One region of the Nitritalea sp. genome, then DNA from elsewhere that is predicted to be linked to it. Evidence: riboswitches for the same ligand, from Rfam matches in the RefSeq annotation. Region 1 holds a riboswitch; the other holds the start of a gene.
The links. Region 1 has a riboswitch for cobalamin ahead of ACXIT9_RS00530 (DUF5522 domain-containing protein). Riboswitches for the same ligand answer to the same signal wherever they lie in the genome.
Positions count from the first base shown of each region.

Region 2: it holds a riboswitch for cobalamin, as region 1 does, so the genes downstream of both, ACXIT9_RS03940 (TonB-dependent receptor) here and ACXIT9_RS00530 (DUF5522 domain-containing protein) in region 1, are expected to answer to the same signal.

Region 1 covers NZ_JBSZCV010000002.1:37,302-42,898, reverse strand. The annotation lists gene ACXIT9_RS00535 (TonB-dependent receptor domain-containing protein) at 1-1,981, shown strand, start outside; cobalamin riboswitch at 2,117-2,302, shown strand; gene ACXIT9_RS00530 (DUF5522 domain-containing protein) at 2,418-2,579, shown strand; gene ACXIT9_RS00525 (acyl-CoA thioesterase) at 2,576-2,971, shown strand; gene ACXIT9_RS00520 (CobW family GTP-binding protein) at 3,037-3,993, shown strand; gene yidD (membrane protein insertion efficiency factor YidD) at 3,994-4,224, shown strand; gene ACXIT9_RS00510 (AraC family transcriptional regulator) at 4,526-5,467, opposite strand.
Region 2 covers NZ_JBSZCV010000008.1:14,764-20,360, forward strand. The annotation lists gene ACXIT9_RS03930 (Dph6-related ATP pyrophosphatase) at 1-656, opposite strand, end outside; gene ACXIT9_RS03935 (YncE family protein) at 828-1,898, opposite strand; gene ACXIT9_RS03940 (TonB-dependent receptor) at 1,895-3,781, opposite strand; cobalamin riboswitch at 3,915-4,139, opposite strand; gene ACXIT9_RS03945 (ABC transporter substrate-binding protein) at 4,376-5,563, shown strand; gene ACXIT9_RS03950 (iron chelate uptake ABC transporter family permease subunit) at 5,565-5,597, shown strand, end outside.

The sequences.
Region 1 (5,597 bases):
TATCCTCGTTTTGATTAATGGCCGTCAGTCGGCTATCGTCGCGACGAATATCGCTGAGGCGCTGAAACAGATTCCGGCAGAAGAAATAAAAACGGTGGAGGTGATTACCTCGCCTTCGGCCAAATATGACGCCGAGGGTACCGGCGGGGTGATTAACATTATCACCAAGAAAAATAATTTGCAGGGGGCCTCTTTAAATGTAAACTCCAGCGCAGGACTTCGGGGCTCTAATTTAGGGGTAAATGCCAGCTTAAAGCGAGGCAAGATGAGCTGGACCTTGGGGGGCTTCGGGCGCGCCGGCTATAACATTCTCGGAAGCTTCGAGAATACGCAGCAGCTGCGCGATGCAGAGGGAAATGAGACCGCCACCATCCAGCAGCAAGCAGACACGCGCAACAGCCGACTTTTCGGGAGGTATAATTTGGGATGGGATTATGACATCGACAAGTACAACTTTATGACGGCCTCCATCAGTTTTGGGGTGCGGGATTTCCGTAGCTTCCAGGATGGCTTGCGCTCAGATACCTTTTTAGAGGATATGCTGCAAAACAGCATCGTTCAGGATGTGCGTACGGATAACTTGTCGAATAACATCGACTTGAATTATAATTACACGAAAACCTTCGAAAAACCGCAGAAGGAGTTCAGTATTTCCGGTCTTTATAGCCGAAATAACCGAACAAATGATTTCGTGCAGGCACTCTATAATGGTACACTCACAGATATCGTCAGCCGCGTGAAAAATGAAAACTCGGGTATCAATGAAGAATTTACCGTGCAGCTGGACTATGTGAGCCCGCTGGGCAAAAAGTCCGGTCAAATTTTAGAATATGGAGCGAAAAATATTTTGCGCCGTGTGACTTCGGACTTCCAGCGCTTCCGCTCGGTAGGTGAAGGTCCTTTCGAGCCTATCGAGGGCATCAACTTTAACAATGAGCTGCGCTACGACCAAAATGTGACGGCTGCTTATGCTTCCTACACGACGGCCTTTTTAACCAACTATACCTTAAAGGCTGGCTTGCGTTACGAGTACACAACGATCTCTGCGGACTTCCGAAATTCAGAATTAGAGGCAGATATCCCTTCTTACGGGACCTTCGTGCCTTCGGTGAACATTGGCCGTAGGCTAAAAAATGGCAACATGATTAAGGCCGCCTACAACCGCCGTATTCAGCGCCCTTCTCTAAACTTCCTTAACCCGAATATTGACGATGCGAATCCGCTGCAAATTTCTCAAGGGAACCCGCTTCTGGATCCGGAATTGACCGATAATTTTGAGTTGGGCTACAGCACCTTTATCAAGGGTAGCTCGCTGAATTTCTCTTCTTTCTACCGCAGCACGACGGGGTCTATACAGGCGGTGCGGACCACATTAGCCGATGATATCATTTTCACCACTTTTGAAAATATCGGAAACGAGCAGGCTGTAGGTCTGAGTATCTTTAGTAACATTCAACTGTCTGGAAAATTTAGCTTAAACGGAAGTGTGGAAGGATACTACGCCATGTTGGATAATGGCTTAGAAGATCCCTTATTCGCTGCTTCGAACACGGGCTGGGTTTTTAGCGGACGTCTTTTTGGAAATTATACCTTGCCGAAAGACTGGCAGATCCAGTTGTTTACCTTCGCTCGCGGCCGTCAGGTGCAGCTGCAGGGGACTGCCGGCGGCTTCGGAGTGTACGGTTTGAACTTGAACAAACAGTTTAATGAGCGCCGGGGAAGTATCGGCTTCGGTGCGGAGAACTTCTTTACCTCTGAGTTTATCATCCGTAATGAGCTACGCACCCCCACGATTATGCAGAATTCTACTGTCGGTCTGCGTAATATGAATTTTAAAGTCAACTTTTCCTACCGCATCGGGAAGCTGAGCACGGAGGGTCCATCGCGTCGTAAGCGCCGAGGGGTGACAAATGATGATTTAAAATCCGGAAGCAGCAGCAGTGAAGGTGCTGTGGGCGGTGGCGGCGAAGGCGGTCGATAAGTAGTATTTTTTTTTGATTATTTAGGTGATGAGAAAAGACCCCGACACTGTCGGGGTTTTTTTCGTTTTGATTTTTTTTTGCCCGAAGGGCAAAGTGCCGGAACCAAGCGGCAGGTTTATTGGCTTATAGGTGTATCTTTGTGTACACGTTTAGGTTTTTCCTTTCGGAAAATGAAAAGGGAATCCGGTGCGAATCCGGAGCTTTCCCCGAAACTGTAACTTCCGTCATGCTTTTATGCAGATGCCACTGTCCCGGGTTCGGGGTGGGAAGGCCATAAAAGTGGAAGGAGCCAGGAGACCTGCCTGTTCGTGCCACCCTAAAATCGGAGGAATTTGTCGGGGAGGATGCTTGTGCTTGCCAGCGGGTAAGTACGACTGTCGTCTCTGGCCTGAGGTCTCCTGTTTTGGGTTTTTCAGACTTAAATCCATACGGAATATGCCGAAGACAAAAGGGACGAAGCTCCCCCCGCGCACTGCTTTAAAGGAAGGCGAGCATTATTATTTTGAGGGACCATACATGGTTTTTACGGAAAAGTATCACCTGCTGCGCGGGTACTGTTGTACGAACGGCTGTCGCCACTGTCCCTACTCCAAATGAACCAAGCACAATCTTTAGAAGAGCGCAAAGCAGCGGCTCGTACGTCTATTTTCAAGGCGGTTTTTCCGAATACAACCAATCATTACGACACCCTTTTCGGCGGAAATGCGCTGCAGCTGATGGACGAGGTGGCCTTTATCGCGGCGACCCGTTTCTGTAGGAAAAAGGTGGTAACCGTTTCCACAGGTAAGATTGATTTCAATCATGCCATTCCCGCGGGTACCATCATCGAGCTGGTGGGAGAGGTGCTCCGCGTAGGGCGCACGAGCTTGGAAATCGAGGTCGGCATCTATGTGGAAGAAATGTATTCGGAAAGAAGGGAGCGAGCGATTCGAGGTAATTTCACCTTCGTGGCGGTGGATGAAGCGCGCAGGCCGATTTCTGTCTTGTAAGGATAGGATGGGGACAGTTTTTTCTTTATTTTTGCAACAAATTTGCATCTAATCAATATCAATAAATGAATTCCGCAACTTCTTTACCGCGCATCCCTGTCTATTTACTCACAGGATTTTTAGGTAGTGGCAAGACCACCTTTTTAAACACGCTTTTACAGCGCTGGGAGGACAAGCGGGTGGTGGTGATTGAAAATGAGTTTGGCAGCACCTCCATCGATGGTGCCTTAGTGAGTGCGGCTGTGAATCAGGTCTATGAGTTGGCGAACGGTTGTATCTGCTGCAGCCTGGATCATGAGTTAGTCGAAGTATTAGCTCAGCTTATCAAGCCGGAAAGTCGTCCGGACATCTTGGTCATAGAAGCTTCGGGGGTGGCGGATCCGGGAACTGTGGGCGCCATTTTCAAGCGGGAGGATGTTTTGCAGTACTTTCATTTAGAAAAGATTATCGCACTGGCGGATGCGGAGAATGTCGCGGATCGCCTGGAAGAAACCGTGGAGGCGGGGCGGCAGCTGGTGGCTGCTGATGGCATTATCATCAATAAGTGCGATGCTGTGCATCCGGATTATTTGGTGGAGGTACAGCGGCAGCTGGCGCGCATTAATCCGATCGCCTCCTTTACATTTGCCCGGTACGGGCAGGTTCCGGACACATTTTTAAGCCAGGAGGTTTCCCGTGAGCGCTTGTTGCAACAGCCGTTAGCGGAGGAGGAGGCCCATACGCCGGGTTTAAAAAGCATGGTTTTTGGGTTCCGAAAGCCTTTCGATCGGGATAAACTAAGTGCCGTGCTGAGCATGCGGCTTTTTGTGAGCTATGCGCAGCTGTATCGGGTGAAGGGCTTTGTGGACATTCAGGGGCAGGCCCATCGCTGGCTTTTGCAGTCTACGGGTAAGAAGTTGACCTTCGTCGATATGGGCCCTTGGCCGGAGACGCTTCCGCGTCAAAGTGCCCTGGTATTCATCGGCAAGGGTTTAGAACGCCTGGCGATGCAGCGTATGTTAGACCAAGCTTTAGCTGAGTAAATGATCAAGTATCTCATCATCATTCCTGTAAAAATCTATCAGTGGTTCATCTCTCCTGTTTTGGGCCCTAACTGTCGGCATAGTCCTACCTGTTCGCATTATATGTTGGGGGCGGTGGAGGAGTGGGGGCCTTTTCGTGGCACCTGGCTGGGCTTGAAGCGTATTGGGCGCTGCCATCCCTGGGGTACTTCGGGGCATGATCCCGTGCCTAAAAACCCGGCTAAAAAATAGTTGGCATTCATTTTTTAACAGGGGTTCTCAAAAATACGGGTTCAAATCTTAACCTGTTTTTAAGAAAATTACATCAAATCAGGGAATGCGGGTTAAATTTTAAACCAAAAAAAAGGAGTCTTTCGTAAAAGACTCCTGAGGTGGGTTTATTTGTAACTGACTTCAGCCATATAAACTTTGGTAAATGTTTTACTTCTGTCCTTTTTACGCTACCAAAATTTTCTAAACTTATACAAAATTGCTCAAACTACCTAATCTGCTTGTGGTTAATTGTAAAAAAAAATAAAGGGCCATATGCTTTTCAATCGTTTTCGAGTAGACGGGCCGTATGCTGTAGCTGGTAATGCTTCGGAGTTTGACCGAATTCCTGTTTAAAGGCACGGATGAAGTAGGTACTATTTTGGAAGCCGGACATGAAGCCCACCTCTTGAATTTGGTGTTGGCCGAGTTTCAGTAAGTTTTTGGCGAGCTTGAGGCGTTCTTTCAGGATAAATTCTTTGGGGCTAAGCCCCAGTTCCTGTTTAAAGCAGCGGGAGAAATGAGCGGTGCTCATGCAGGCTTTTTCGCTGAGTGCTTCCACGGTCAGTTTTTCGCGGATATTATCGCGAATATAGCTAAGGATAAAGGCGAGGCGATTTGAGCTGCTTTGGGTTTTATAGGTTTTCTCCAGCATATCGCGCGCTTGCGTTTGGGTCAGGCGGATGAGGAGTTCTTTCAGGGCAAGATTAGCGATGAGGTCTTTTTCTTTCGAGCGTTCTTTAACGCCGATCCGGATGAAGCGGTTGATAATTTCGCTGAGCTCTTGGTTGTTACTGAGGTGAAAGTACGATAGATCGAGCCCCCAGTCTTGGGTGATCATTTTTTCGGGGTAGCGCTCATTCAGCATATGGAAGGTATTTTCGATCATTTCCTTCGAGATCGACAGGGCGATGCACTGCGTGGGGCTATGGATGGCTGCTTCGGGGAAGTCGATTTTCATGACCTCGTTCGGTGGGACGATGACGGACTCTCCGGGGACGTAGTCGAATCCGGGCTTATCGAAAAGGTGCATCACTTTTTTACCTTTTAGCATGGTGGTAAGCACGAGATCTCCAAAGACCAAGTTGACCGCTTTCGCTTCTTTATAGGTCTCAAATATATTTAATTCACAGTCGTTTAAAGTGAAAGTGGTGCGGTTTTCTACGAGCGTTTTTAGGTCGCGCTCATTTCTCCAGGGGACGCCGGCGATGAATTCATGCTGCATAAGTTGGTATTTTGGGTAACTCTATAATCCAATAATTTTACTGTTTTTATTTCGAAAAATCAAGTTTTTTGCCGCTTATCTTATTGTGTTTTCGGGATTTAGCAGCGCTGTCTGCTGCAGAGGCGTTTTG
Region 2 (5,597 bases), on a different contig from region 1:
TCTTGCAGCAGCTTATCCCCTTTTAACACCTGACAGGTGCGTTTGAAAATAGGGCCATCGATACAAAGTGTGTGGTATTCTCCATTTTCACCACATGGATCAACGTCCGGAGGAAGGGTTTCCAGCAACTCAAAACTCAGCGTCTCTCCCGCATACTCCTCGGGCAATTTATCCAGATCTAAGGCACAAATAGCCGTCACAAATCCCTGAGCCAAAAATTCCCTCATAAGGGTATCGGTCCCTTTGCCCCAAAGGGGAAACACTGGCTCCAGCCCAAAGGGCCGCAGCAGCTGCTCCCGATACTTCCGCAACTCCTCCAAATAAATATCCCCAAAGGCTATATGCTGAATGCCCTGCTGCTGACAGTCTTGATAAAAGTGACGCATACACGCTTCGAAGGCCCCATTATCCCCTGAAGCTGGATAAAAAAGCGGTTTCAAAGGCAGGCCAAGTGCATCCGCCTGTCGCTCGATCACCTCCAAACGGACACCGTGCATACCCACGCGGCGTGTCTCCTCCCCAAAAGTGGTATGCAAAGAGACGACCTCATAACGGGGATCCAGCTGCATATAATAGAGTGCTAACGCACTGTCTTTACCCCCGGACCAGCTCATACTCACTGGGGCCGGGGCCGTAATAGGACTGAAGACGGACATACGATAAGAAATAAGGAAATTGAATATTTGAATATACGAAGTCTTTCTCAGTGCCGCCGCTTCAGCCTAAAAAAAGAAAACCAGCCAAGGGAGAAAACGATCCCCAGGGCTGGCTCCTTAATCGCCTACGTATCCGGCGGAAGCAATAGGACAAAGGCTGAAAGCTTCTCCTTAGCGGAAAATGACGTTATTTGGCCCCGCCCCTACATTAAAAGTATCCAAGAGATTTCCCTGCGCATTCAAACGAAATACCTGCCCATTGCTCTGAAAACCGGCGGCATCGGTCACCCAAACGTCCCCATTCGCGGGGTTCACACTCAGGCCATATAGGTTTTCTCCTGAATAAAACGCAGGATTCGTCACCTGACGGCTAGTGAGATCGATCGCTGCCACTACAGAGCCGGTGGCAGGAAAGGGATCGTTCGCGCCAACATATAGGGTATTTTCATGCTTATCGAAAATACTCGTGGCATTTTCCAAGGTGATCATGTGTGTGTCCACGATGGCGAAGGTACTTGCATTTAATTCATGAAGAAAAAGAGTGGATCCGCTTCGCGCAAAGAGGAGTAAGCCACCGTCATGCTCCAGAAATCCGGCGGGAGCACCCTCCACCTCAATTTCGCGCACTTCTTCGGTGCCTAGATCTAAAACGACCAGCCGACTAGCAGCAGATGCAGCGATTAAAAGTTGATTTCCCCGGAGCAGCATCGCACCCGGCCGGCTCGGGACGGGGATTTTTCGCGCTACAGTACCGCCACGGACATCTTCCACCACGGCGATGTAAGAGTCGGGGCTGCCAAAGTTAGCGTCGAAAGGTCCCCAGTCGCTTATGTACAAATTCCCACCAGCGACAGTCAGTGACCGAGGAAGATCCAAGTCTGCCTCGACAGCGCCCACACTCTCAAAATCATCGCGATTCACAATCTCTACTTTACCAGTATTCGCCACTAAATACGTGAGGTCTTCATTGTCGATCATACTTTGGATAATACCTGCAAAGGGTCGGCTATTCACCTCCTCAAACAAGGATAAACGTACCGTACCCTCTTCCAGGTCAATAAGTGAAATTTCCCCGTTGTTTTGTCCGAACTGCCCTTCGTTCACGACAAAGATACCTTCAGCAAAAGGGCCTGCCTCCGGCTCATTCGGCGTAGGCGTGGGCATCGAACTATCCTCACTACAAGCTGCTAAAAAGAATCCTGCTGTCAGGAGATACAAAAAGGACTTTACTACGTGTTTCATAAGTTTACAGTAAAATGGATGGTATAATTTCTGCCCGGCATGGCACGCAGCCGGAGTACTTGATATTCGGTATTGAAAGCATTCAGCACACGCCCTTGGACCTGGCCGCCATAGCCCCTCCAGCGCCACGTATAGGCGGCATGCAAGTCCGTAAGGCGATAAGCCGCTACGCGTGTGCTATTATCCAAACTGATAAAGCGATCTCCCACAAACTGCTGGTTCACCCCTACTTCTAGAGGTCCTATCCGATAGGTGAGCTGAGCATTCCACTTGTCAAAAGGGGTGTAGGGCAACTGATTCCCGACTGTTCGGTCATTTTCACGTACCGCGCCTACATTCGTCGCTACTGTATGGTTATAAGTGGCCCGCAGACCGAAATGCTGTCTCGCTGTTAGCTGCACCTGTAACTCTCCCTGGTATTCGAGCCCCCGGTTGTGGACTTCGCGGATATTCGAAGGGCTCCAAAAGTTACCCGTGGGCAGCCATACGATCCAGTTGTCCACCCACATAGCATAAGCAGTGAGTCGCTGTTCCACCTTCCAGCGTTTGCTCTCCATGCGGTGCTCGAAGCCCGTCTCCAGGCTCCAGCTTTCCTCAGGCAGTAGGTCCCTATTGCCGCCAGGCTCCCAAAAGCGATCGTTCAGGGTGGGTACTTTAAAACTTCTGGCAGCCGTTCCTACCAGGCGCAGCTTATGGATTTCGCCCTGCCAAAACTGCCAGTTCCAGCCTAAACTGGGCGTAAAAGGTGCCGCTTCGCCATCAAACCAAAACTGTCGCAAATTGACCGAAAAACCAAGACGGGGGCTAGGGGTCACATTAAAGGATTGGTAGAGCTCCAGCCGGTCTTCCTCTGCCTCATAGGTGCTGAGCCTGCCGATCGCCCGCGTGTAGCGGATGCCCGATTTAGCGGCGATCCACTCATTCCCTTTCCAGTCCCACTCCCCCGCAGCCAGATGCTGCCGCGTGCGGTTCTGTGAGGCATTGAAAATATTTTCATCGTGGACGATTCCTGCCTTCAGGTTTAGCGTTCCAGCCGCAGCATAGCGAAAGTAGTCCACGACCACGCGGAGACTGTTGTCCAGCTGCACATCTCGCGTATTCGAGCCGATAACAGGCTGAATCTCCCGCTCGGCACTGTTCCACCAGAGCGCCATGCTCAGTTGATCCCGATCGGAAAGGGTATAGCTGCTTTGATGCACCAGGCCGAGCTGCTCCACCCGTCCATGCGGCATCCGCTCCACAGGCGTCTCACGCCGGGCTAAGTTGCGAAAGGGAAAATCATTCCGGGTAAACTGTCGGTACAGTGTGGTGCTTTGCGCATAGCTGCCTGCGGCAAAGCGATAGCGTAGACTTTTATTCCAAAGGCCGAAACTGCCCAGTCCATGGTCTAGCTGCACCTGATGGCCAGGGGTGAAATCAGCTTGGGTCTCTAGGTGGGTGCTCCCCCCGATGGCATCGGTACCGAAATTAGCCCCTGCGCTGCCCATAAACACATGGGCAGCATCGAAGCCTGCAAGTGGTAAAAGCGAAAAGTCTATTTGTCCTAAGGAGGGGCTATTCAGCGGGAGACCATTCCAAAAGACGGCATGATGGCCCGCGGAAGTACCTCGTGTGCTGACTGTCTGTAACATCCCCGCACCATACTGCCGGACGAACAAACCCGTTTTTTGCTGCAAGTAATCCCCAAGGCTTTCCCCAGGGTGTCGGCGCAGGGCTTCGGCATCCACGGTGTGTACCGCCTGACCGTAGGCATACTTGGTCACCGGAATCGCCTGCACAGACACCGCTTGGAGTTCAAGGGTATCGGTGACGGCGGCCCATGCCACGCCAGAAACTCCCCAGCCACCGAAGAGGCTAAGGAAAAGAAAGACATACCTGTTCATGCGACTATGGAATGAATACAAACGATTTACTCCAAAGCGATTTGGTAAAAGAGGAAAAAGAAAGAATGGCGCGAGCATCACAAGACGACCGGCACACTGACTGATTCGCTCAGCTTTTCACCCGAAAGCTTTGAACTACTGTCGGTTACAGGCAGGTCTCCTGACTTCCCTGGATGCTCCGGCCTTCTCATGCACTCGCACAATGGCCCTCGGTGGGTGGAACATCTCTAATGCGCGATCCGCAGACACGACGCACTCGGGTTACAGTTGCGGGGACAGCTCCGGATTTACACCGGATTCCCTTTTAATTTAGCAGCTCATGAGTGGAACAGCTAAAACCTAAAAACCGCTACAAACATACAAAGGAAATGTTAAGAATCCACTACCACTACTAAAAACTATATGAATTTTACATCTTATGAAATGAGAAAAAAAATCATGAAAAAAATCAAGGTAAAAAAATCTCTTGCTTTACTTTGTATACATGAGACTGCGTAAAGAAGATCTTACACGCTCCCTCTTTCTGCCGCTTTCCTTTTCGAGAAAAGCGTGTCAATAAGTATCTGAATCCCTTCATTAAACGCCTATTTACCTGTGAAGCGAGTAAAAACCTCTATCCTCCACACCCAGCTTATCTCGATTTTCTGCCTGCTTTGGCTGATCCTGACTTTGGGCTGTAGCCCAAAAGAAAGCGAAAAAGATGGACTTTGGGAGCCCCTGCCACTTGCTTACGCAACAGGCTTTAAACTATATCAAATAAACAGCTACCACCTAATCGAAATTCTGCAAGGGTATCCGGGACAAGAAAAGCCTGCTTACCTACTGATCGGAGAGGACGCACCGGATGCCAGAACCCAAGCGGCGCTGCGCGAAATCACCTATCGCTGGATACCCCCGGCCGAGCGGCTTATTGCCACTGCCACCTCCCATCTTCCTCCTTTGGAAGCAGTAGGAGCCTTAGAAAGCTTACTTGCCTTTCCGAATACGGACCTGATCAGTTCCCCTGCCGTACGCGAGCGGATCGCCGCAGGAAAGGTGCAGGAGTTGGGAAAAAATGCAGGGCTTAATGTGGAGGCTGTGCTCGACCTTCAGCCCGACATTGTACTAAACAGCCATTTGGGAGCGGAAGACCGTAGCGCCAGACTCTTGGAGGAAGCCGGCATCTATGTGTTGCCGATAGGCGACTTTATCGAACCGCATCCATTAGGCCGTGCGGAGTGGAGCAAGGTCATCGCCGCCGTAGTAGGCCACTATGAAGAGGCGGTGGAGGTCTTTGCTGACATCTCTTCCCGCTATGAAGCCCTACGGGAGCGGGCGGAGGCGCTATCGCAAAGGCGAATAAAACCTGTTCGCGTCATGACGGGCATTCTCTATCAGGACATTTGGTATGTGCCCAGTGTAGACTCTTGGAATACCCAGTTGATCCGCGACGCTGGAGGCAGCTACATTTTTGAAGACGTAAAAGGAGTTGGCAGCCAAACTCTGAGCTTCGAGCAGGTGCTGGACCGGGCTTTAGAGGCCGATGTGTGGCTGGGACCATCGGATGTGCCCTCTTTAGCGGCTTTGGCGGCCAGTGATCAGCGATATACCTTTTTCGCCCCCTTTAAAACACAGCAGGTGTTCAGTTATGGGCTAAAAAAATCAGCGAGGGGTGGGCTTCCCTACTTTGAAATCGCGTATCTTCGACCCGATCTCATCTTAGAAGATTTGATCCGCATCTTCGGAGCGGAAGCGCTACCTGAGGAGCAGATGCATTTTTACCTCCCCTTACCTGAAAAGTAATATGCGCAGCACCTGGCTCTTTCTCTTGCTCTCT